DNA from 2 places in the Streptomyces glycanivorans genome. Region 2 is predicted to be linked to the other one. Evidence: predicted binding sites of a transcription regulator. Region 2 holds the regulator's gene; the other holds the start of a gene.
What was found. Region 2 encodes HspR, which represses chaperone genes until heat shock. Its sites were predicted from a motif close to TTGAGNNNNNNNNNCTCAA; they were not measured.
Positions count from the first base shown of each region.

Region 1: a site for HspR is predicted at 7,185-7,203, ahead of lon (endopeptidase La). Genes of this name have one in related genera too.

Region 1 covers NZ_CP120983.1:2,757,597-2,767,285, forward strand. The annotation lists gene P8A20_RS11630 (sensor histidine kinase) at 1-894, opposite strand, end outside; gene P8A20_RS11635 (protein phosphatase 2C domain-containing protein) at 1,265-2,050, shown strand; gene P8A20_RS11640 (MarR family winged helix-turn-helix transcriptional regulator) at 2,130-2,627, opposite strand; gene P8A20_RS11645 (lysozyme) at 2,864-3,697, shown strand; gene P8A20_RS11650 (polysaccharide deacetylase family protein) at 3,950-4,630, shown strand; gene lon (endopeptidase La) at 4,727-7,162, opposite strand; gene P8A20_RS11660 (spermidine synthase family protein) at 7,543-8,229, shown strand; gene P8A20_RS11665 (response regulator transcription factor) at 8,463-9,200, shown strand; gene P8A20_RS11670 (HAMP domain-containing sensor histidine kinase) at 9,197-9,689, shown strand, end outside.
Region 2 covers NZ_CP120983.1:4,317,824-4,327,512, forward strand. The annotation lists gene P8A20_RS19025 ((Fe-S)-binding protein) at 1-913, opposite strand, end outside; gene P8A20_RS19030 (sugar transferase) at 1,006-1,722, opposite strand; gene dnaK (molecular chaperone DnaK) at 2,040-3,893, shown strand; gene grpE (nucleotide exchange factor GrpE) at 3,890-4,540, shown strand; gene dnaJ (molecular chaperone DnaJ) at 4,634-5,827, shown strand; gene P8A20_RS19050 (heat shock protein transcriptional repressor HspR) at 5,829-6,275, shown strand; gene P8A20_RS19055 (helix-turn-helix transcriptional regulator) at 6,305-7,321, opposite strand; gene P8A20_RS19060 (helix-turn-helix domain-containing protein) at 7,483-8,328, opposite strand; gene P8A20_RS19065 (5'-nucleotidase) at 8,592-8,870, shown strand; gene P8A20_RS19070 (Rieske (2Fe-2S) protein) at 8,867-9,187, shown strand; gene P8A20_RS19075 (pyridoxamine 5'-phosphate oxidase family protein) at 9,312-9,689, opposite strand, start outside.

The sequences.
Region 1 (9,689 bases), 1.6 Mb from region 2:
GGGGCGGTCGGTGAGCCGGGTGAGATACTTCTCCGCTCCGGCGACCTCGGGGCCGGTGACCGTGGAGGCGAGGCTGTCCCGTGCGGAGGAACCGGCGGCCTGGTCGAACTCGGCGAGGGAGGCGAGCTCGCGCACCCGGGCCTGCTGGGCCGCGGCGCTCAGCTCGTCACGGATGCGGTCGTCGTCGCTGTCGCCCGTGTCCTGGCCCTGGACGGGCAGACCGGTGAACGGGTCGATCTGCTGCTGCGGCTCCGTGCCGGGCACGGCGAGCGCGGCCAGCAACAGACCCCGTGTGGCGGAGGCCTGTTCGACGGCGCTGCCGAGCGCGAGCGGGGCGCGGGTGGCGTCGGCGGCGCGCGGCGGGGTCTTCTCCGCGAGCTCGTCGGCGAGGTCGTGGAGCTTGGCGATGACCTCGGAGTACGCCTGGTAGGCCTCCATCGCGGAGCCCTTGCCGGTGAGGGCGGTCCTGCGGAGGGAGGGGATGGCGGAGAGGTCCCTGCGCAGCGCCGCTGGGGCGGCCTCCAGGATCTCGTCCACCTGCTGGTCGACGCGGGCCGCCGGACTCGTGGTGCTGTCCTTGCCGTCCTCCTCCTCACGGCCGCCCGCGATGTGGGTGGTCACCTCGTCGCGCTCGTCCGCGAGGGAGTGCGCGAGGGTGATCGCCTGCTGGTTCAGCTCGGCGAGCGTCACCAGACGCTGGGACTCGTTGAGGTCCGAGGACGCCGACAGGGCCGCCGGGGCCCCCGCGGCGATGACGGTGATCCCTACGACGGCAACGCCGGCGACGAGCCGGCTGCGTACCCGTACGGTCCGCTTGGAGGCACCCGCTGCCGGAGGCGTCGCCCCGGACTCCTCGCGCGTGCTGTCCTTGCTCCGAGGCCGCTTCTTCTGCACCGGTGCTCGCAATCTTGACTCGTCCGCCCTTGAAGCAGAGGTGACGCACGGTCACGTGAAATGGGCGCCCCGCCCTGATGTGCACCGTACGGCTTCCGACCATTCCAGCGCTTTTGAGAGGGGGCCGTGCATCAACCGCTCCGCCACTCGAACGAGTGAACCCCAATCCGGAGTTGGCGAACAAGTCTCCCCACGGGCGCCGCACGGCATGCACGGACCGCCGGGTGGAAGTTCGGGCCAGGCTTTGGCAGTATGCCCGCCCGCATATGCGCGCAGCATTGGATTCCGCCATCGAGAGCCGCCTGACCTGCTGGTACGGTCCGACCGGGCATCGTGCAGGCACCGTGAAGACATCGTGCAGACTGGCCGGATGCGTATCGAACTCGCCACCGAGCCGGGCAGCTCCGAGCGCCCCAACGAGGACTGGGCGTCGACCGCCGTCCCCGCAGCAGGGAGGGGTGGCGCGCTCGTCCTGCTGGACGGTGTCACGCCACCACAGGGCGACGACGGCTGCGTGCACTCGGTTCCGTGGTTCACCGCAAGGCTCGGCGGGGCACTGGCCGAACTGTCCGCTTCGCGACGGGATCTGACACTGTCCGAGATCCTCTCCGAGTCCGTCCGGCGTACCGCCGACGCCCACCGGCCCCTGTGTGACCTTTCTCACCCGCGCACGCCTCAGGCGACGGTGGTCCTGGCGCGTTGGGACCACGAGCGGGTCGAGCACCTGGTGCTCTCCGATTCCGTCCTGCTCGTCGAGGCGCCCGACGGCACGGTCCGGCCACTGCTCGACGACCGTCTCGACCGGCTGCCCCCGGGCTCGCTCGCCTCGGAGGAGATCGCGGACGCACGGGCGCGGAACAAGGAGGGCGGCTTCTTCACGGCAGCCGCCGACCCCCTGGTGTCGTCACGTGCGGTGACCGGCGAGACCCCGCGGTCGGAGGTCCGGGCCCTCGCGGCGCTGACCGACGGGGCGAGCCGCTGGACGGAGAAGTTCCGGGAGGGCGACTGGACGGCGACCCTGAAGGTGCTGCGCCAGGAGGGGCCGCAGGGGCTGATCGACCGCGTCAGGGACCTGGAGCGGGCCGACACCGACCGCGTGCACCTGCGTCGCGGCAAGCGGCACGACGACGCGACGGCGCTCCTCGTGGAGCTGTGAGCGCCGACGGGGACAGCTCGTCGCGCACGCGTCAGCCCTCCGCGCGCTCGCTGAATCAGTCCTCCGCGCGCTCCTTGAATCAGTCCTCCGCGCGCTCGTTGAAGTGGTGCAGGAGACGGGCCAGTTCCGCGACCTCGGCCCGGTCCCAGCCCGCGAGCTTGCGGGCGTACCGGCCACGACGGGCGTCACGGACACTGCGGAAGCGCGCGAGACCGTCGTCCGTGAGGTGGACGAGCGACGCCCGGCCGTCCGCCGGGTCGGTCTCCCGCGCCACCAGTCCGAGACCCTCCAGGGCCCGCAACTGGCGGCTCATGGTCGCCTTCCCCACGCCGAAGTAGGCGGCGAGATCCGTGGCGCGCTGCCGTCCCGCGGACTCCAGCCGCACGAGGAGCCCGTAGGCCGCGGCTTCCAGGTCCGGGTGGACCTCGCGGGCCATCTCCCCCGAGTTGGCCCGCGCCCGGCGCAGGAAGACCGCCAACTCGCGTTCCAGGGCGAGGAACTCATGGTCCACACCATTTCCGGCCGTCGCGCCGGGTCCACCGCCGCTTCCGCTCCCGTGCACGTCAGCACCCCTCATACGCTTTCCCGCCGATGAAACTTTCTTTCAACTGGGGCCATCGCCGCAGTTGGGCCAGTATTTCGCAGGCGTAGACCTCCGGCAGTGGCCGGACCCCCTTCCGGAGCACGGGTCTACGTGCGTAGCTTCATGAGTGCCATGGGTGGCATGTCCACACCACGGCGCACGTACCGCAGGAGTGTCCCGCACCCGCTCCTGGGCCATGAGCTCCCCCACCGAGCCCTCGGAGGCACGCAATGCCCGTGCACAGATCCGGAACCACAGCCCCCCGCCGCCGACCCCGCCTCTTCGCGGCAGGCACCCTCCTCGCCGCGCTCACCCTTCTGCTCACCCTGCCCGCACCGGCCTCCGCGGCCGACGTCCCCGAACGGGGTACGGCGAGGATGGGCCAGGGGGTCATCGCCCACGACGGCCAGGGCGGCGCGCCGGCCGGCACGAGGGCGGTCCAGACCGAAGGCGTGGACGTCAGCAGCCACCAGGGCGACGTCGCCTGGCCGACTCTCTGGAACAGCGGTGTGAAGTGGGCCTACGTCAAGGCCACCGAGGGGACGTACTACAAGAACACGTACTTCACGCAGCAGTACAACGGTTCCTACAACGCAGGCATGATCCGGGGCACTTACCACTTCGCCACCCCGGACACGACGAGCGGCGCCGCCCAGGCGAACTACTTCGTGGACAACGGCGGCGGCTGGTCCAAGGACGGCCGGACACTGCCCGGCGTGCTGGACATCGAGTGGAATCCGTACGGCGCGCAGTGCTACGGCAAGACCCAGGCCGGGATGGTCGCCTGGATCCGCGACTTCGTGAACACCTACAAGGCGCGCACCGGCCGTGACGCCGTGATCTACACCGCGACCAGCTGGTGGAAGGACTGCACGGGCAACAACGCGGGCTTCGGCGCCACCAACCCGCTCTGGGTGGCGCGGTACAACACCACCGTCGGGGAACTCCCGGCCGGCTGGGGCTACTACACGATCTGGCAGTACACCTCGTCCGGCCCGACCGTCGGCGACCACAACCACTTCAACGGCGCCCTCGACCGCGTGGTGGCGCTCGCGAACGGCTGATCCCCGCACGACGCGACATCGGGCCCCGGTGACCAGCCCCAGGTCACCGGGGTCCGGTGTTGCGTCACACCCCACTATGCACTTCGCGTATACACGCTATGTATAGTCACGCCGTGCCGCACCGCCGGCGTGTGGCCGAGCCAGGGGAAGTGACGTGCTGTGCCTGTTGTGCCCGGAAAGACGACGCCGTTCCGTACAGGGTTGGCCGCCGCTCTGGTGACGGTGCTCACACTGACGCTCGGCGGATGCGCGATGCAGACCACGGCTCCCGGGTCCGCCCGCGCCGACGCCGCCTCCGACGCCAAGGGGTCGTACGGGCAGGCGGACTGCCGGAAGGCCAAGTGCATCGCGCTGACGTTCGACGCGGGTCCGGCGAAGGACACCCCGCGTCTCCTGGACGTGCTCAAGGAGAAGAAGGTGCCCGCCACGTTCTTCCTGCTGGGCAGGGACCACGTGCTGAAGCACCCGGAGACCGTGCGGCGCATCGAGGCCGAGGGCCACGAGGTCGCCAACCACACCTGGTCCCACGAGATCCTGACGGACAAGGAGCCCGAGGAGATACGGGCCGAGCTGGAGAGGACCCAGCTCGCGATCGAGGACATCACCGGGAAGAGGCCCAGGCTGATGCGTCCCCCGCAGGGCCGCACGGACGACACCGTCTCCGAGGTCTGCGAGGAGCTCGGGCTCTCGCAGGTCCTGTGGAGCGCGACCGCCAAGGACTACTCCACGAACGACTCCGCGCTGATCAGGAAGCGGATACTCGACCAGGCCGGCAAGGACGGGATCATCCTGCTGCACGACATCTACGAGGGCACGGTCCCCGCGGTGCCAGGGATCATCGACACGCTGAAGGAACGGGGCTACACCTTCGTGACCGTCCCTCAGCTGATGGCCCCGGCGGAGCCGGAGCCAGGCACGGTGTACCGCCCCTGACCCGGCCCGCACGCGCAACGGCCCGCCCTCCCGGAGGAGGACGGGCCGTCCGTACCCGGCCGTCGGCGTGATGCCACGCCCGTCACAGCATGGCGCCTACGCGGCGGCCGGGAGCCTGTCCTGCGCCCTGGCCGAGGCCGGGGCGAGCGCGATCTCGAGCACCTGGCGGACGTCGGTCACCGGGTGGACGTCCAGGGTGTCGAGGACCTCCGCCGGGACGTCGTCCAGGTCGGCCTCGTTGCGCTGGGGGATCACCACGGTGGTGATGCCCGCGCGGTGGGCGGCCAGCAGCTTCTGCTTCAGACCGCCGATCGGCAGCACCCGTCCGGTCAGCGACACCTCACCGGTCATCGCCACGTCCGTGCGGACCAGCCGCCCGGAGAGCAGCGAGGCCAGCGCGGTCGTCAGGGTGATGCCGGCGCTCGGGCCGTCCTTCGGGACCGCGCCCGCCGGGAAGTGGATGTGCACACCCCGGTCCTTCAGGTCCGCGACCGGAAGCTCCAGCTCCGCCCCGTGCGAGCGCAGGAAGCTCAGGGCGATCTGCGCGGACTCCTTCATGACGTCGCCGAGCTGGCCGGTCAGGGTCAGCCCCGACGCCCCGGTCTCCGGATCTGCGAGCGACGCCTCGACGAACAGCACGTCACCGCCCGCTCCGGTCACAGCCAGCCCGGTGGCCACGCCCGGCACCGCGGTGCGGCGCCCGGCCGGGTCCTGGGCGGACTCGGGAACGTGGTGCGGCCGTCCGATCAGTCCCCGCAGATCCTGCGCGGACACGGTGAACGGGAGCTCCCGCTCGCCCAGTTCGTGCTGGGCCGCGACCTTTCGCAGCAGCCGGGCGACGGACCGCTCCAGGTTCCGCACCCCGGCCTCCCGGGTGTACTCGCCCGCCAGCTTGCGCAGTGCGGACTCGTCGAGACCGACCTCGTCCTTCTCCAGACCGGCACGCTCCAGCTGGCGCGGGAGCAGGTGGTCACGCGCGATGACGACCTTCTCGTCCTCGGTGTAGCCGTCCAGCGTGACCAGCTCCATGCGGTCGAGCAGGGCTTCCGGAATGGCGTCGAGAACGTTGGCGGTGGCCAGGAACACGACGTCGCTGAGGTCGAGTTCGACCTCCAGGTAGTGGTCGCGGAAGGTGTGGTTCTGCGCCGGGTCGAGCACTTCGAGCAGGGCGGCCGCCGGGTCGCCCCGGAAGTCGGATCCGACCTTGTCGATCTCGTCGAGCAGGACGACCGGGTTCATCGATCCGGCCTCCTTGACGGCCCGGACGATGCGGCCGGGAAGCGCGCCGACGTACGTGCGCCGGTGGCCCCTGATCTCGGCCTCGTCCCGCACCCCGCCGAGCGCGACCCGGACGAACTTGCGTCCCATGGCGTGCGCGACGGACTCGCCGAGGGAGGTCTTGCCCACGCCGGGCGGGCCGACCAGGGCCAGCACGGCACCGCCGCGCCGGCCGCCGACCACACCGAGCCCGCGGTCGGCACGCCGCTTGCGCACCGCGAGGTATTCGGTGATGCGCTCCTTCACGTCGCCCAGGCCCGCGTGCTCGGCGTCGAGGATCTCCCGCGCGCCGCGGATGTCGTAGGCGTCCTCGGTCCGCTCGTTCCAGGGGAGCTCCAGGACCGTGTCCAGCCAGGTCCGGATCCAGGACCCCTCGGGGCTCTGGTCGGAGGCGCGCTCCAGCTTCTCGACCTCCTTGAGGGCGGCCTCGCGGACGTGTCCGGGGAGGTCGGCGGCCTCGACGCGTGCCCGGTAGTCGTCGGACTCGTCGCCGGAACCGGATTCGCCGTTGAGCTCGGAGAGCTCCTTGCGCACGGCGTCGAGCTGTCGCCTCAGCAGGAATTCGCGCTGCTGCTTGTCGACGCCCTCCTGGACGTCCTTGGCGATGGACTCGGCCACGTCCTGCTCGGCGAGGTGCTCGCCGAGCCACTGGATGGCCAGCTTCAGACGGGTGACCGCGTCGGCGGTCTCCAGCAGCTGGACCTTCTGCGCGGTGGTGAGGAAGGGCGAGTACCCGGAGTTGTCGGCGAGGGCGGAGATGTCGTCGATCTGCTGGACCCGGTCCACGACCTGCCAGGCACCGCGCTTCTTCAGCCAGCTGGTCGCGAGGGCCTTGTACTCCTTGGCCAGCTCGGCGGCGGAGCCGGGCAGGGGATCGGGCAACGCCACCTCGATCCGGGTGCCCTCCACCCACAGGGCGTTGCCGGGACCACTGGTCCCCGCACCGATGCGCACCCGGTCACGGGCGCGGATGAGTGCGCCCGGGTCCCCGTCGGACAGCCGGCCGACCTGTTCCACGGTGCCCAGGACACCGGTCCCGGTGTAGTTCCCGTCGATGCGCGGCACGAGCAGAACCTCGGGCTTGCCGCCCCCGGGCCGCGCGACGGCCTGGGCGGCCTCCACGGCGGCGCGTACCTCCGCGTCCGACAGGTCGAGCGGCACCACCATTCCGGGCAGTACGACCTCGTCGTCCAGCGGCAGCACGGGCAGGTCGATCGGCGTGGACGCCCTGGAGGCGTTGGATCCTTCAGTCATGATCTCCCCTTAAGCAGGCAAGTTGAGCTATGTGGACTCAATGCTTGTGAGCCCGTCAATGTTCCCCGACTTGCGTTCGCTCTCAGCGATCAGCACCCCGGCCGACCCCCGGGCCGGGCCCCACCTGCGGAACTCCCCGCAGTGGCGGCCGTCCGCCCACCAGGCTCCGCACCCGCCTCCACAGCAGCACCCCGAGGGCCGCGGCCATTCCCGGACGGTCCGGCCCCCGCCGCGTGGGGGGCACGCGGGCTCCGCCGGAGCCCCCGAGGGGTGGCACCTGGCAAAACCGCTGGCCCGAGAGGCCACGGCAGGGAAACATGGGACCGCCCGAGGGGAGCCCGGGAGCCAACGCCGCCTGCCGGAAACCGGAGACCGTGCCCATGCCGTCCACCACTGACGCCCACCGCCCCGTCGTCCTCGACCGGCGCGAGGGGCCGTTCGGCGAAGTCGTCCTGCGTGAGCGGGGCCGTGACTTCGAGATCATCGCCAACGGCTGCTTCCTGATGGACACCTCCGACGGGCGGTCCGAGAGGCTGCTGATCGACGCGGCGCTCGCGGCCCTGCCCGCCGGCCGGCCGGACCCGTCGGTACTGATCGGCGGGCTCGGCGTCGGGTTCTCGCTGGTCCGGGCCGCCGAGGAACCGCGATGGGGCCGGATCGCGGTCGTCGAGCGCGAGGAGGCCATCGTGGACTGGCACCTCGACGGGCCGCTCGAACAGATCTCCGGTGCGGCGCTCGCCGACCCCCGGACCGAGGTGCTGCGCACGGACCTCGTCGCCCACCTCCACACGACCACGGAGCGTTACGACGCTCTGTGCCTGGACATCGACAACGGCCCCGACTGGACCGTCACGCAGGACAACGGAAGCCTCTACTCGGCGGCCGGTCTGGAAGCCTGCCGGACGCGCCTGACGCCCGGTGGAGTGCTCGCCGTATGGTCCGCGCAGCCGTCCGCCGACTTCGAGTCAGCTTTGCGGAATGCCGGATTCCACGCAGTAACGACCGAAGAAGTAGCCGTTGCCCGAGGTGTGCCGGACGTGGTCCATCTCGCACTCCGGGGAGAGTGAACCCCCCACCCGGTATGCACACCCCGGTCGCCCCATGGACCGGACCCCACAAGACCGCCGATCCGTCTCCTTTCCGTGGGTAACACCTTCACGACGGACAACACCCTGCGTAGCCGGGAGGCCTCCTGTGCCTTTACGCTGCTGACCGTCACAAGGGATCACCGACGACATCCACAAGCGATAACCGTGCCTCCGGAGGAATGGCCTCCGCGAGAACGGGCAGGGGCGGGGCGATGGAACAGACACACACCACCCACAACGGCGTCGCGGCCACCCCGGGAGCTCAGCGCCGGGTGCTGGTGGTAGAGGACGACGCGACGATCGTCGACGCCATCTCCGCCCGGTTGCGGGCCGAGGGCTTCCTGGTGCAGACGGCGCTCGACGGCCCGGCGGCCGTGGACGCCGCAGAGGCATGGCAGCCCGACCTGATGGTGCTCGACATCATGCTTCCCGGCTTCGACGGCCTGGAGGTCTGCCGTCGCGTGCAGGCCCAGCGTCCGGTGCCGGTACTGATGCTCACGGCACGCGACGACGAGACCGACATGCTGGTCGGGCTCGGCGTCGGCGCCGACGACTACATGACCAAGCCGTTCTCCATGCGGGAACTGGCGGCGCGGGTCCACGTCCTGCTGCGCCGGGTCGAGAGGGCCGCACTGGCCGCGGTGACTCCGCGCAGCGGCATCCTGCGCCTCGGCGAGCTGGAGATCGACCACGCGCAGCGCCGTGTCAGGGTGCGCGCCGACGACGTCCACCTCACCCCGACGGAGTTCGACCTGCTGGTCTGCCTGGCCAACACCCCGCGTGCGGTGCTGTCCCGGGAACAGCTGCTGGCCGAGGTCTGGGACTGGGCGGACGCCTCCGGGACCCGCACGGTCGACAGCCACATCAAGGCTCTGCGCCGGAAGATCGGCGCCGAGCGGATCCGTACCGTGCACGGCGTCGGCTACGCCCTGGAGACCCCCGCGCCATGACGCGGCCCGGCTCCGGACTGCGGCCCTTCTCGATCAAGGCCAAGCTGGGCACGCTCGTGGTGGTCTCCGTGTTCATCACGACCGGGCTCCTCATCGTCGCCCTGCGGACCAGGACCGAGTTCCGGTTCATCACGGTCTTCTCGGTGATCGCCACCCTGCTGATCACCCAGTTCGTGGCACACGGGCTGACCGCGCCGCTGGACGAGATGCGTGCCGTCGCGCGGTCGATCTCGCACGGCGACTACACGAGACGGGTGAGCGGCGCCGGGCGACGTGACGAGCTCGGCGACCTGGCGCAGACGATCAACCGGATGACGGACGATCTGGAGGCGGAGGACCGGCACCGCAAGGAGCTGGTGGCCAACGTCTCCCACGAGCTGCGCACACCGATCGCGGCGCTCAGAGCCGTCCTGGAGAACGTGGTGGACGGGGTGTCCGCCGCGGATCCGGAGACGATGCGCACCGCGCTGAAACAGACCGAACGCCTGG
Region 2 (9,689 bases):
ACTCGGTGCACGTCGAGAAGTCGAGGAGGCCCTTCCAGGAGAACTGCTCGACCTGGGAGACGCCGAAGGTGTCGTCCTCGCCCGGGTCCTCCCAGTCGATCTCCTTGCCGCCCGAGGTCATCGGCAGCAGCGCGCCGAGCGAGACCGCGCCGTCGGCGTTCCGCTTGAACCAGATGTTCGGGAAGGCGAGGAAGCGGTGCCAGGCGACACCCATGTCGGTCTTCAGGGCGACCGTGATCATCCAGATGAAGGAGGTCGCGATCTTCAGCCCGGCGAAGAAGTAGGTGAGGTTCTGGAGCGTGGAGACGTCCATGCCCTCGAGCCAGGAGACCACCGGGTACGAGATGAAGAACGACGCCTCGTAGCTGTCCACGTGGTGCTGGGCGCCTTCGAGGGCGTGCAGCATGAAGATGCAGACGCCGACGATGAGGATGACGGCCTCGACGAAGTACGCCTGGCCGAAGTTGGAGCCCGCGAAGCGGGACTTGCGACCGGGCTTGTCCGGCCTGCTGAGCTGGCGGATCACGATCAGGACCGCGATGCCGAGCACCGTCATCGTGCCGATGAACTCGACGAAGACGTTGTACGGCGCCCACTCGCCGACGATCGGCAGCAGCCAGTCGGCCTGGAAGAGCTGGCCGACGGCGTTGACGATCGTCAGCAGCAGCGAGAAGAAGCCCACCGCCACGAACCAGTGCGCGACACCGACGATGCCCCAGCGGTTCATGCGGGTGTGGCCGAGGAACTCCTTGGCCACGGTGACGGTGCGCTGCACGGGCTCATCGGTGCGGGTGCCTGCGGGCACGTTCTGGCCGAGCCGCATGAAGGTGTAGATCTGCAGGAGGGCGCGGGCGAAAAGTGCCACGCCGACCACGATCAGAACCAGCGACACGATGATCGCGGCGAGTTGCATTTGGGGGCTCCTCGGGCCTGCGAGGGTGGGATCCAGCGCGTACAAGCGATTACTAAGCAGTAACTTAATCAGTCTGTGCTGACACTATCCACTTATTCCGCCACGCTGTAGCCGGGCAGTCGGTGATCTGTGTCGCTCAGGTGAGCCTTTCCCGGGAGCCGCAGTCCGCGTACCGCCGCCTGGAGGGCGATGTGCGCGGAGTGCGCCAGGATCGCCAGGTCGAGCCCTGTCCCATGATGCTCTGCGTAGTGCGCGTCCAGGAGGGCGGGTTCGTCCCAGGGCATTTTGGAGCGTGCCCTGACCTGGGCCAGGCCGGTCAGCCCCGGCCGCAGTCCCTGCCGCCACCGCCCGGCGGCGCCGAGGGCGGCGGTCTCCCCGGGGGTGAGCGGCGCCGGGCCGACGAGGGCGAGATCTCCCCGTACGACGTGGGGCAGTCGGGAGAGCAGGTCGAGCCGGAACCGCCTGGTGCGCAGCGAGCGCAGTTCGAAGGGGTGGCCGCCGAGACCGACCCGCATCTCGCGGCTCAGTACGCCGTTCCTGTCGCCCGTCCTGTCGCCCTTCCTGGGGAGGAGCGGGCGGAGTGCCAGGGTCAGGGCGCCCAGGGCGAGCGCCGGGGTCGCCAGGAGCAGGAGCGCCGAGCCGAGCACCAGGTCCAGGGTGCGCTTCATGGTCATGGTCCCCAGCGCTCCGGCGGCACGGTCCGCCGCCAGGGCGAGACGCCCGGCCGCCGCGGCCGCCGGTGAGGCGCCGGCCCTCCGTGGGGTGGGGCGCCGTCCGCCTCGTGCCGCAGTCTGCCTCGCGTTCCGCATTGCACCTGCCCGGAGTCGATGACGTGACGGTATGACCGTCTCGATGCATTTTGTGACAGAACGATCCCACGGTGCGATGGTGGGTGGGGTGTGTGCGGCGCGCCACGCTGGGAAGGTGTCGCGGGTCCCGGGGTCGGAGCGGCCTCCCGCCGCCGCTTCCGGTGCGCCGTCGTGACCACTCGAACATAAGAAATGCCTGATCAGGGCAAGTGTGAGCACATAAGTTGAGCGTAAGTGGCTCAGGTCCTTTGACTCCGGGGTGGGTGTCATGCATCCTTGAGTCAGATCCACTCAAGTAGTCAGTTGGAGGAATTGAAATGGCACGTGCGGTCGGCATCGACCTGGGCACGACTAACTCCGTCGTCAGCGTTCTCGAAGGCGGCGAGCCCACCGTCATCACCAACGCCGAAGGCGCCAGGACCACGCCGTCCGTCGTCGCCTTCGCCAAGAACGGCGAGGTGCTCGTCGGCGAGGTCGCGAAGCGCCAGGCAGTCACCAACGTCGACAGGACGATCCGTTCGGTCAAGCGCCACATGGGCACTGACTGGAAGATCGAGATCGACGGCAAGAACTTCAACCCGCAGCAGATGAGCGCCTTCATCCTGCAGAAGCTGAAGCGCGACGCCGAGTCCTACCTGGGCGAGAAGGTCGCCGACGCGGTCATCACCGTTCCGGCGTACTTCAACGACTCCGAGCGTCAGGCGACGAAGGAGGCCGGTGAGATCGCGGGCCTCAACGTCCTGCGCATCGTCAACGAGCCGACCGCCGCCGCCCTGGCGTACGGCCTCGACAAGGACGACCAGACGATCCTCGTCTTCGACCTCGGTGGCGGCACCTTCGACGTGTCCCTCCTGGAGATCGGCGACGGCGTCGTCGAGGTGAAGGCCACCAACGGTGACAACCACCTCGGTGGTGACGACTGGGACCAGCGGGTCGTCGACTACCTGGTGAAGCAGTTCGCCAACGGCCACGGCGTGGACCTGTCCAAGGACAAGATGGCTCTCCAGCGTCTCCGCGAGGCCGCGGAGAAGGCGAAGATCGAGCTCTCGTCCTCGACCGAGACCACGATCAACCTGCCCTACATCACGGCGTCCGCCGAGGGCCCGCTGCACCTGGACGAGAAGCTCACGCGCTCGCAGTTCCAGCAGCTGACCGCAGACCTCCTGGACCGCTGCAAGAACCCGTTCCACAACGTCATCAAGGACGCGGGCATCCAGCTCTCCGAGATCGACCACGTCGTTCTCGTCGGTGGCTCGACCCGTATGCCGGCCGTCGCCGAGCTCGTCAAGGAGCTCACGGGCGGCCAGGACGCCAACAAGGGTGTGAACCCGGACGAGGTCGTCGCCATCGGCGCCTCGCTCCAGGCCGGTGTCCTCAAGGGCGAGGTCAAGGACGTCCTGCTCCTCGACGTGACCCCGCTGTCCCTCGGCATCGAGACCAAGGGAGGGATCATGACGAAGCTCATCGAGCGCAACACCACGATCCCGACCAAGCGTTCCGAGATCTTCACGACGGCCGAGGACAACCAGCCGTCCGTGCAGATCCAGGTCTACCAGGGCGAGCGCGAGATCGCGGCGTACAACAAGAAGCTCGGGATGTTCGAGCTCACCGGTCTGCCGCCGGCCCCGCGTGGTGTGCCGCAGATCGAGGTCGCCTTCGACATCGACGCCAACGGCATCATGCACGTCGCTGCCAAGGACCTCGGCACCGGCAAGGAGCAGAAGATGACCGTCACCGGTGGCTCCTCGCTGCCGAAGGACGAGGTCAACCGGATGCGCGAAGAGGCCGAGCAGTACGCCGACGAGGACCACCGCCGTCGCGAGGCCGCCGAGTCCCGCAACCAGGGCGAGCAGCTCGTCTACCAGACGGAGAAGTTCCTCAAGGACAACGAGGACAAGGTCCCCGGCGACGTGAAGACGGAGGTGGAGACCGCGCTCACCGAGCTGAAGGAGAAGCTCAAGGGCGAGGACACCGCCGAGATCCGCACCGCCACCGAGAAGGTCGCGGCCGTCTCCCAGAAGCTGGGCCAGGCGATGTACGCCAACACCCAGTCCGAGGGTGCGGCCCCGGGTGCCGAGGCGCCGGGCGACGCCCAGGGCAAGGCCGACGACGACGTCGTCGACGCCGAGATCGTGGACGACGAGAAGGACACGAAGGGCGGTGCGGCGTGACCGAGGAGACTCCGGGCTTCGACGAGAAGCCTGACGTCCCCTCCGGCGCGAGCTCCGACGACGCCGAGCCGAAGGCCGCCACCCCCTCCGACGAGGAGGCGGCGGCCCCGGCCGGGGACGTACCGCAGACAGCGGCACTGACGGCTCAGCTGGACCAGGTCCGTACCGCGCTCAACGAGCGTACGGCCGACCTCCAGCGGCTCCAGGCCGAGTACCAGAACTACCGCCGCCGCGTCGAGCGCGACCGGGTCATGGTCAAGGAGGTCGCGGCAGCGGGTCTCCTGACCGAGCTCCTGCCGGTGCTCGACGACGTCGGCCGGGCCCGCGAGCACGGCGAACTCGTCGGCGGGTTCAAGTCGGTGGCCGAATCCCTGGAGACGGTCGTCGCGAAGCTGGGCCTCCAGCAGTTCGGCAAGGAGGGCGAGCCCTTCGACCCGACGATCCACGAGGCCCTGATGCACTCGTACGCGCCGGACGTCACCGAGACGACCTGCGTGGCGATCCTGCAGCCCGGGTATCGCATCGGGGAGCGCACCATCCGCCCCGCGCGGGTGGCCGTGGCGGAGCCGCAGCCGGGCGCCACGCCCGCGGCGGCGAAGGAAGAGAAGGCAGACGACGAGGAGAGCGGTGGCACCGAAGAGGTCTGACATTCCGTCCGACCACTGCGGTGAACACCGACGGGGCGTGCGGCCGGCCACGGGGCCGGCCGCACGGCCGATCGTCCGGAAGGAGGGACGTCGATGAGCACGAAGGACTTCGTCGAGAAGGACTACTACAAGGTTCTCGGCGTCCCCAAGGACGCCACCGACGCCGAGGTCAAGAAGGCGTACCGGAAGCTCGCCCGCGAGTACCACCCGGACGCCAACAAGGGTGACGCCAAGGCCGAGGAGCGCTTCAAGGAGATCTCCGAGGCGAACGACGTCCTCGGCGACCCCAAGAAGCGCAAGGAGTACGACGAGGCGCGCGCCCTCTTCGGCAGCGGAGGCTTCCGGGCGGGTCCCGGCGGTGCGGGCGGCAACTTCAACTTCGACCTGGGCGACCTCTTCGGAGGTGCCCCGGGCGGTGGCCAGAACGCCGGCGCCGGTGGGTTCGGCGGTGGCGGCGGTGGCGGCCTGGGGGACGTCTTCGGCGGACTGTTCAACCGTGGCGGTGCGGGCACACGTGTCCAGCCGCGGCGCGGCCAGGACATCGAGTCCGAGGTGACGCTCAGCTTCACCGAGGCGGTCGACGGGGCCACGGTCCCGTTGCGGATGTCCAGCCAGGCTCCCTGCAAGGCGTGTTCGGGCACCGGCGACAAGAACGGCACCCCGAGGGTCTGCCCGACGTGCGTCGGCACCGGCCAGGTGTCGCGCGGCACCGGCGGCGGTTTCTCGCTGACCGATCCCTGCGTGGACTGCAAGGGCCGGGGCCTCATCGCCCAGGACCCCTGCGACGTCTGCAAGGGCAGCGGCCGGGCGAAGTCCGCCCGCACGATGCAGGTCAGGATCCCGGCGGGGGTGTCGGACGGCCAGCGGATCAGGCTGCGCGGCAAGGGCAGCCCGGGCGAGCGCGGCGGACCTGCCGGCGACCTCTACGTCGTCGTCCACGTCGACGCCCACCCGGTGTTCGGACGCAAGGGCGACAACCTCACCGTCACCGTGCCCGTCACCTTCCCGGAGGCGGCGCTCGGCGGTGAGGTGAAGGTCCCCACGCTCGGCGGGCCCCCGGTCACCCTGAAACTCCCGGCGGGCACGCCCAACGGACGTACCATGCGGGCCCGCGGCAAGGGCGCCGTGCGCAAGGACGGCACCCGGGGCGACCTCCTGGTCACCGTCGAGGTGTCCGTGCCCACGGACCTCGGCGCGGACGCTCAGGACGCACTGGAGGCCTACCGGAAGGCGACCGCGGGGGAGGACCCGCGGGCGGAGCTGTTCCAGGCTGCGAAGGGAGCTTGAGATGGACGGCCGTCGACGCAATCCGTACCAGCTGACCGACGAATCACCGGTCTACGTGATCTCGATCGCGGCCCAGCTCTCGGGCCTGCACCCGCAGACACTGCGCCAGTACGACCGTCTCGGCCTGGTCTCGCCCGACCGTACGGCCGGGCGCGGCCGGCGCTACTCGGCCCGTGACATCGAACTGCTGCGCACCGTGCAGCAGCTGTCGCAGGACGAGGGCATCAACCTCGCGGGCATCAAGCGGATCATCGAGCTGGAGAACCAGGTTGCCGCGCTCCAGCAGCGCGTCGCCGAGCTCTCCGCGGCGGTGGACGGCGCGGCCGTGGCCATGCAGCAGCGTGAGGCCCAGGTGCACGCCTCCTACCGGCGGGACCTGGTGCCGTACCAGGACGTGCAGCAGACGAGCGCGCTGGTGGTCTGGCGGCCCAAGAGGCCGAAGGACTGAGCCGGCAGGGCAAGGGCCCGCATCGAGTCTCATGACTCGGATGCGGGCCCTTTCCGTGTGCCCGGGGCGGCGCCGGTCTCGTCCACGATGCCTGACCGCACGATGAGGGCCCCGAGATGGGTGCGGCTGTCGGCGCCGAGTGCCTGCATCAGCTTGGCGATGTGAGCGCGGCAGGTGCGGACACTGATGCCCAGCTTGCGTGCCACCGCGTCGTCGACATGGCCCTGGCTGAGGAGCCGGGCGATGCTCTGCTGGACGGCCGTGACCTGGATTCCCGGGGTGGTCGTGGGGAGCGGCCGGGCGAGCGGGGTCGCCTGCGTCCAGAGGACCTCGTAGACCTGGACGAGGTAGCGGACGAGAGCGGGGTGGCGGATCTCCAGTGCCGTGCTGCGGTCGGCGGTGGCCGGGATGAAGGCCACCCTGCGGTCGAAGATGAGCAGCCGCTCCACGGTCAGTTCGGTGGTCCGGACGTCGAGGGACTCCGCGGGCACCTGTCGCAGGTAGTCCCTGACCTGCGTGCTGTAACGCGCCGGGTGCTGGTAGATGTGACGGAGCCCGGCGCCCCGGGCGATGGCGGTCCTGGCGTTGTCCAGGGCCGTGCGCAGGGTGGTGCGGGGCCGTGTGCTCCCCGGCTGCGCCGTGAGGACTTCGTCCGTGGCCTGGGCGGTGGCCTCGTGGATGGCCGTCCGTATCGCCTCGGGACCTTCCAGCATGGTGATGGCCAGATGGGGGTCGCCGTTGGCTATGGCGGCCAGGGGGGCCAGGGACCGGGTCAGGCCGAGGGTCCGCTCCACACGCTCGTCGATCTCGCGTGTGAGCGGCTGCAGCAGGCGGGCCAGGGCCGCCGAGGGCGGGACGGGACGGAACCACTCCTCGTCCCAGGGATCGGGCTGCACCAGCGCCCCGTCGGTCAGGCACGGTGCCGCGTCGAGATCGGAGCGGGCGATCCGCCCCTGGCGCAGGGCCCGTTCGTACAGATCCAGTCCGGGGGCGCAGAGTTCTCTCGGGCTGTGGTTGTGCGGCGGTTGCACCGGTTCTGTTCCCATCTGGGAGCCCCCCGCTTTGTGCGCTGCAACAAGTTGCCGGTGGCGGAAGCCTAGTGTTCGGGTGGAGTGTGGACGTGTTGTGGCCGTGGGAGCCCGCCCGGGCGCCCGGCCTGCCGCTCGTCACGGAGCGGCGGCGCCTCGCTCCGGCGGGGCCTCGGCCGTCAGTTCTTCTGGTCCAGGATTCCTGACTGTGAGATGAGGTAGCCGAGCTGAGCCCGACTGCCGCTGCCGAGGGCCGCGTTGAGCTTCGCTATGTGCGCCCGGCAGGTGCGGACGTTCATGCCGAGCCGGCGGGCTATCGAATCGTCGACGTGCCCCTCGACCAGCAGCTGGGCGATGGAGCGCTGTACCCCGCTGATTCCGGCGGGGGTCGGTGTGTACGAGACGTCCTCCAGCAGCGGGGTGGCACGCTGCCAGAGCTGCTCGAAGACGTTGATCAGGTAGGAGACGAGACCCGGGTGCCGCAGTTCGAGTGCGACCGTCAGGTCGTCCTGGGCAGGGATGAAGGCGACGGCGCGGTCGAAGATGAGCATGCGCTGCACGAGTTCCTCCAGCGTGCGGATCTCGACGCCCTCGGCGAGCCGCTCCGCGTACGCGAACGTCCCGTGGTGATGGCGGACCGTGTGCTGGTAGAGGGTGCGGATGCTGACTCCGCGGTCCACCACGGCCGTGCCGCGCTCCAGCCCCTTGCTGAGGATGTCCTCGCTGCGAACCCCTCCGGGCTGCACGGTGAGCACTTCGCTGCGGCATTCGGCCGTGGCCACGTCGATGGCCGCGTTGATGCGGGTGCCGCCTTCGAGCACGGTGATTGCGTGAGTCGTGGGCGGATCCTGCGCGCTGATGTCCATGAAAGGTTCGAAGGACTCGGTGAGCTCCAGGGAATGGCGCCGGCGCTCCTGGATCTCCCTCTCGATGGGGTGCAGCCGCTGGGCGAGGGCCGCCGACGGCGGCACGGGGCGTAGCCAGTCGGCGTCGTCGGGGTCGGGGTGGAGCAGGGCGAAGTCCATCAGGCACGGAGCGGGCTCCACCTCCGAACGCGGTATGCGGCCGGAGCGCAGCGCGCTCGCGTAGAGGCGCTGCCCCGCATCGCATAGTTGGGTGATCCCGTGCCGATGCGCCCCATTTGAGTCGCATGTATCCATATCTCCACCCCCCATGTTCCTGAACGTGCAAGAACATGATGCATCGATCCAGTGGTGCTTGCGTGTCCGCGTGAGACATCGTCTTGAGAGCGGGGGAGATGAATCCATCAAGTGAGGACGAAGCCGAAATGTCTAAGCGAATGCTTCGCTCGGTGCTTGCCACGGCTTTCGTGGGGGCCCTGGCCTACGGTGCGTTGGGTGTCCAGGACATCACCTGGGGGGCTGCACAGGCAGAGCAGGCGACGGCAGTGCCCGGTGACATCACATGGGGTGCGGCTCCGACCGACATCACGTGGGGTGTGGCCTCGGGCGACATCACCTGGGGTGCGCCTCCGACCGACATCACCTGGGGTGCGACCTCGGGTGACATCACGTGGGGTGTGGCTCCGACCGGCCCTGCGGCATGACCACCCCGCCGGACGACCGAACCTTCCGACGGGAGATGGCCACGGCGTACCGCTCAGGGTGGCATTTCATCGATCTGCTCACGGCACTTACCCGCCAGGGCGATTCGTTGATGGTCACCCTGTTCGGGGAGCCGATCGTCGTCGTGATGGAAACGGATGACGACATCCGCGCCTATCGCTGTCTTCGCCGGCCCCGCGGAGCGCCCCAGCCTGTTCGATGTGCCGTGCGGTACGGCATGATTTTCGTGAATCTCGATCAGCGTGACCACGAGCTGTTCGAATCAGAAACCATTTCCGCCACCCCCCGCAGTGCCTGAACGATTCCCCCGTCGTTCCATATCGTTCCGGCACTTCCCCCACACAGCGGCGCCATCGTGACCTGAACACGGTGGCGCCGCTGTGCTGCCCGGAATCCCACCGGAATTTCCGGGCCTGAATTCCTCAGCCCTTTCCGAGCGCCCTGTCCACGGCGATCTCGATGACGACCCGTTCCGGGTTGTGGCGCGGCGTGCGTTCGTAGCGCTCCGCGTAGCGGCGTACCGCGTCCTCGACCTCCTCGGGCTCCGTACGCACCACCGCGCGGCCTTCCAGGGTCGCCCAGCGGCGCCCCTGCATCTGGCAGACCGCGACCCGTGCCCCCTCCGGGCCCGCCGCCAGGACGTGGGCGGCCTTCCTGGTGTTCCCGCCCGTGATGACACGGGCGATCCGCGTCTCCGGGTCGTAGGTCACGCCGACGGGCACCACGTGCGGTGTGCCGTCCGGGCGGAGGGTGGTCAGGGTGCACACGTGGCGCTCGCGCCAGAAGGCGAGGTACTCGGG